DNA from 2 places in the Roseburia amylophila genome. Region 2 is predicted to be linked to the other one. Evidence: predicted binding sites of a transcription regulator. Region 2 holds the regulator's gene; the other holds the start of a gene.
What was found. The regulator Rex, encoded in region 2, represses fermentation and respiration genes when NADH is low (regulators of the CRP and FNR family bind a similar motif). The targets are predictions, from matches to a motif close to ATTGTTAANTANTTAACAAT.
Positions count from the first base shown of each region.

Region 1: a site for Rex is predicted at 1,477-1,496, ahead of OCV43_RS07250 (iron-sulfur cluster assembly scaffold protein). Genes of this name have one in related genera too.

Region 1 covers NZ_JAOQKI010000009.1:14,957-18,155, forward strand. Annotated here, with positions in the region: gene OCV43_RS07245 (GGGtGRT protein) at 1-723, opposite strand, end outside; gene OCV43_RS07250 (iron-sulfur cluster assembly scaffold protein) at 743-1,435, opposite strand; gene OCV43_RS07255 (putative ABC exporter domain-containing protein) at 1,574-3,151, opposite strand; gene OCV43_RS07260 (ABC transporter ATP-binding protein) at 3,144-3,199, opposite strand, start outside.
Region 2 covers NZ_JAOQKI010000007.1:35,993-39,191, reverse strand. Annotated here, with positions in the region: gene OCV43_RS05735 (NAD(P)H-hydrate dehydratase) at 1-555, opposite strand, end outside; gene OCV43_RS05730 (hypothetical protein) at 559-1,212, opposite strand; gene OCV43_RS05725 (redox-sensing transcriptional repressor Rex) at 1,224-1,874, opposite strand; gene abc-f (ribosomal protection-like ABC-F family protein) at 1,952-3,199, opposite strand, start outside.

The DNA.
Region 1 (3,199 bases), on a different contig from region 2:
TGTACCTGCAACCGGATGCTGGAAACGTGTTGGGTTGGTAGAGTTACCGGTAATGGAAACACCTACGTTCTCATGATGCATGATTGCAACACCTTCCTGAACATCATCAGCACCGTAACATTTTACAGTTGCACGAAGTCCGTTAGAATATGCTTTTTCATATACAACGTTAAGTTTAGCTGCTTTGTAATCATACTGTGTCTCAACAAATGTAAATCCGTTGATACGTGAAATAATCTGTGCAGCATCTTTTCCAAGTCCGTTTAAGATAACACGAAGTGGTTTCTGACGTACTTTGTTTGCTTTCTCAGCGATTCCGATTGCACCTTCAGCAGCTGCAAAGGACTCGTGTCCAGCTAAGAAACAGAAGCACTCTGTCTCTTCCTCTAATAACATTTTTCCAAGGTTACCATGTCCAAGACCTACTTTTCTGTGGTCAGCAACAGAACCTGGAATACAGAATGCCTGAAGACCTTCACCGATTGCTGCAGCAGCATCAGCAGCTCTTTTGCATCCTTTTTTGATTGCGATTGCTGCACCTATAGTGTAAGCCCAGCAAGCGTTCTCGAAACAGATAGGCTGGATTTTCTTTACCTGATCATATACATCAAGTCCAGCATCTTTTGTAATTTTTTCAGCTTCTTCAATAGAGCTGATACCATAGCTGTTTAATACAGCGTTTATCTGGTCAATTCTTCTTTCATATCCTTCAAATAATGCCATTATCTTCGTCTCTCCTTTCTTACTCTTCTCTTGGGTCAATGATCTTAACAGCATCAGCTACACGACCATACTGGCCTTTTGCTTTTTCCCATGCAGTGTTAGGGTCATCACCTTTTTTGATAAAGTCTGTCATTTTTCCAAGAGAAACGAACTGATATCCGATAACTTCGTTGTTCTCGTCAAGAGCGATGCCTGTTACATAACCTTCAGCCATCTCTAAGTAACGAACACCTTTCTCCTTTGTTGCGTACATAGTACCAACCTGGGAACGAAGTCCTTTTCCTAAATCTTCCAGACCAGCACCTACTGCAAGTCCGTCATCAGAGAATGCACTCTGAGTACGTCCGTAAACGATCTGTAAGAATAATTCTCTCATTGCTGTATTGATTGCGTCACAAACAAGGTCAGTATTTAATGCTTCAAGAATTGTTTTTCCCTGAAGAACCTCTGCTGCCATTGCTGCTGAATGTGTCATACCTGAGCATCCGATTGTCTCAACCAGTGCTTCTTCAATCACACCATTCTTTACATTTAATGAAAGCTTGCAGGCACCCTGCTGTGGTGCACACCAGCCTACACCGTGTGTAAATCCTGAAATATCTTCAATTTTTTTGGAATGAACCCATTTTCCTTCTTCTGGAATTGGAGCTGGCTCATGTTTTGCGCCCTTGGCAACAGGACACATGTTTTCGATTTCCTTCGTGTAAATCATTATAAGACTCCTTTCGATATGAAATATATATCATGTTAAACTTTGTTATACATTTAACACACCGCCCTCATTTTCTCACATTTTTTTACATTAGTCCAGTCTTTTTTACAGGAAATGCACCTTAATTTTCTCAATATGTTAATCTAATGCCTCCATCCGCTCAAATGCAAAGGATGCTCCAATTGCTCCAACCAGTGTCAGCAGGAATATAACGACTATCATCATAATAAATCCTGCAGTCACAGAAATGAACGCTCCCGTTGCTACTGCCACAATGATTCCGACACATAATACCAGTCCCTGGAACAGCATCCGAAGAATCGTTCTGCCCAGTTCTCCAAACATTTTCCCTATCACGACATCTGCCAGCATATTCATATAAAGCTTATTAGCATTCAGGCACATATATAAAATGACGGTCAAAATCATGTAAGACACCGGAAGTCCCATTACGATACTGCCCGGCAGCGTAATCAGAAGTCCGTCAATCAGCGCACGGATATGCTCCATTTTGGTGGCATACCACATTTTCTTAAAATTGCTGTCCGGAATCAGATAGGTGTATGGATTTGCCAGTTCCTTAGACCACTTCGTCTTATAACCGCTGAAAATAAAGATAACATAGGCAATGACGCCCGGAATTACAAACATTTTAAAAGGCTGGCTGGAAATTTTATTATAATAAGAGACAACCGCAATTGCCACACCTATGACCAGAAACAGCACCGAATTCCAGCCAAAGATAAAGAAACGGTTTTTACGGTATTCTAATACCTGCCGGTAGAAAATTGCTTTGGCGTAAGTTCCCTTATAAGCCATCTTTACATTCCGTAAATACTTTTTCTTGCCATTTCCCACTACAACCTCGCCCTTTTTCGAGCGTTTCATCCGGTCATCATAATCTTCTGCAAATTTTGCAGCATCTTCATAGAATTCTCCGGTACACTTCATCTTTTTCGCATAAAGTACCAGCAAAACAGTACTGATTAAAAGAAGTACGGTTGCCACCACATTGATTCCTGCAGGGCCTATGATAATAAGCTGAATCAATGCAATTTCCCAGCCTATAATCGGAATCAGCTGTACCACCGGAAGCTGGATTAAGTCCACAAACACAGATAACTGCATGCCTTTCACCGAAACAAAGTAGATTGCCACCAGTGCAAAAGCTGCCATTACTCCATACATAATATAAGTAAGTACGGTAAAGAACTGTTTGGGAAGTGTTTCATTTCCATAGCAGATAATCATTAACGCTCCCTCTAAAATATTTTCCAGTACACCAGCATAAAGGAAATATAAAATCATCTTATATGGTGTAACACCAAATACACCAATTCCAAGTACAAGTATAAATAGTTCAACAATAAAATTCGTTAAGAACTGCTTCTTTCCGGCATGAAGAATAACTTTCTTCGGTTCTTCCGGTGCAGCAAATACAAAATGTACTTCTGACGGACGGAACAACAGTCCTTTTCTCTTGATATACGAAATCAGGTTTGCCGGAACAATCATAACCATCAGTACTGATAAAACAGTTGCAATTCCTTCCGGGCTGTTTAATCCGAAGTCGACAGACATGGAACCAAGTCCATACAACACCAGTGCTGCATATAAAATAACAAATACCAGCGCAATATAAGTCTGTGGCCGTCTTAAACTCCGCTTCACTTTATTCTTAATGGTCCGGGAAAAAACAAAGGAAAGACTACTCATGTTCTTCACCACCAGTCTTTGGTTCTGTCACTTCAAAGAACAGTTCTT
Region 2 (3,199 bases):
TCCGGTCTTGCAGTAAGCAAAGGTTACAGTATCATCTGCTTTGAATGCACCACCTAATACAGCTCCATTATCTGCCGAGACACCGGATGGTATATCCACTGCCAGCCTGTGGGCACTGCTCTGGTTTAGCCGTTCCATCAAATGCACCAGTTCATCATCTAATTTTCGTGATAATCCTATACCAAATAACGCATCAATAATCAGGCTGTAGGAATTTGCATCCTCCATTTCATCAATAAATGGTACACCATATGATGCCAAGATTTCATACTGTTCTTTTGCCTGCTTTGAAAAATGCGTTTTATTTCCATAGAGATATACTTCAACCGGAATGTGGGATAAGTATAACAATCTTGCAATTGCCATACCATCGCCGCCGTTATTTCCGGTTCCACACACTACCAGCACGCGGTTACATGAAATTTCTTTTTCCTGTATTACTTCTATCGCAGAAAGTGCTGCCCGCTCCATTAGAACCATGGATGGCACTTTAAAATGTTCGATTGTATTGGTATCACATGTTTTCATTTCCCGGGAATTTACAAGATATTCCATAAATTAATTCCTTTCGTCCGCATTTTCCACCGCTTTTTTTCCCTGCAGTCGGTCTTCATCTTCCTGCCGCAGATCAAATATATTTAAAATATCCACACCAAAAATATCATGCATATAAGAATAAATCTGCCGGTTGTTGATTTCACGATTCTGTTTTTTGATGATATTTTTCTTAAGTTCTACCCTTACCTTATCAATCCAGGCCGTAATTTCATCTGCTTCTTTGCTGTTCTGTCTTAGTCTCTCATAGCAATAACGCATGCTTTCTAACATAAGTTCCTGATTTGCACTGTTTATATTTCGTGGAAGTTCAATTAATTCATCCTCAATTTCTTCCATTTTGACATTGACTTCATCAATCAGTCTCTTGTCTTCATCTAATTTTCTGGAAGAAATATCCCCCTCATTTTCCTCATGAGTTCCTTCCATGTTGACAACAATGCTTTTCATCAACCGATTCTTTGTCTTTTTCAGTTCTTTCAAATCATTATTAAGCTTTCCCTGCTGTTCTAACAACTGATTTACCTTTTCTTCCAGCTGCTTGATTTCACTGGTTTTTCCACTTAAAGCAAAAAGCCTGTGCCATTTCTGATCCAATACAAGTATTGGTACTTTTCTGCTTTCTAATGCTTCCAGAAATTCCTTGTCATCTTTCATGCAAAACACCTCTATTCCAGCGTTTCCTTTTCCCTTTTGTTCTTTGTCATATTATAGGATAACTGCATCAGGCTGTCTGATAAATGTACATTTTCCACTACAACATTTTCATCCAACACTTCCAGATCCACATGGGCAAAATTCCAGATTGCATGTACACCAAGGCTTACCAGCTGGTTTGCCACAGCATCTGCCTTTTCTTTCGGCATAGTCAGTGTAGCAATATCTACCTTATGTGTCTTTACAAATTCTTCCAGTTTATCAATCATTTCGATTTTATTGCCACGAATGGATTTTCCGCATAACTCCGGATTCACGTCAAACAATCCTACTATGACGAAACCGAGTTTTTCAAACTTCACATAATTAGCAAGCGCCTGTCCTAAGTTACCAGCTCCAATAATAATAATATTATGCTGTTCATTTAATCCCATAATCTTTCCGATTTCTTCATACAGAAATTGTACATTGTAACCATATCCCTGCTGTCCAAAACCACCAAAATTATTTAAATCCTGTCTGATCTGCGATGCGGTCACTTTCATTCTTGCACTCAGTTCATTCGATGAAATACGTTCTACCCCTTCATCTAAAAGTTCCCCCAGATATCGGTAATATCTTGGCATTCTACGAATTACTGCCTGTGATATTTCTTTGCTCATTCTGCCAGTTCCTCCTGCTCTCAATACCCTACAATAATTATAGTTTCTTGCCGAAAGGATGTCAATGTGTTACAACTTTAACAATCTTTCTGTAAACTTAATTCTTCCCATTTTGCATAGAGTTCTTCCAGCGCTGCCTCTTCCTGCATCTGCTCCTCATGGATTTTGTTTAATTCATAGGAATTTGATGCTACCTCCGGCTTTGACAGTTCATCATTTAATGCTTCTATCTTTGCCTCTCTCTTAGCAATTTCATCTTCTGTACGCTTTAATTCATTTTCCAGCTTACGTTTTGCTGCCTGCTGTTTCTTCATTTCTTCCCAGCTTAACTTCTGTTTTCCTCCGCCGGATATCTGCTCTGTTCCATTTTTTTCTCCAGTTCCATCAGAAACAATGACATTTCCTTTTGCTGCTGAATTGTCTGCACGATCCTGTGTGGCTGTGCCAAACGCCGCTAACTCCTGAACTTCCTTTTTCTCCAGATAATAATCATAATTTCCAATATAATTTAGAATTGTTTCATTCTTTAAATCAAGAATTCTGCTGGCAGTTTTATTAATAAAATAACGGTCATGGGATACATAAAGCACCGTTCCGGTATAGGAATTGATGGCTGACTCTAAAATTTCCTTTGACATAATATCAAGGTGGTTGGTCGGCTCGTCTAAAATTAAGAAGTTCGCATTGGATAACATCAGTTTTGCCAGTGAAACACGACCTCTTTCTCCACCACTGATATCACGAATCCGCTTAAACACATCATCATCCGTAAATAAAAATGCCGCTAACACATTTCGAATCTTCGTTGCCTTCAGATTCGGATAAGCATCTGCAATTTCATCAAATAACGTCTTATCCGGGTCTAAGTTCTGATGCTCCTGATCGTAATATCCGATTTCCACATTGCTTCCAAGCTTTATCTCCCCGGCATCTGCGTCTACAATTCCATTGATAATCTTTAAAATGGTGGTTTTCCCGGTACCGTTATTTCCGATTAAGGCAACTTTTTCCCCTCGCTTAATCTGAAAATCAATGTTTGAAAACAGTTTATGCTCATAAGATTTTGAAAGTCCTTTCACCGAAAGTACATCATTTCCACTGGTAATTTCCGGCTCCAATGTAATATGCATATCTGTTTTTTCATCGATTGGCTTCTCAATACGTTCTATTTTATCCAATGCCTTCTCACGGCTTTCCGCACGCTTAATGGACTTTTCCCGGTTAAAGGATTTTAACTTGGATATTACTTCTTCCTGGTGCTTGATTTCCCGCTGCTGGTTATAATACTGTCGCAAAAGACTTTCCCGCTGTATTTCCTTCTGCCT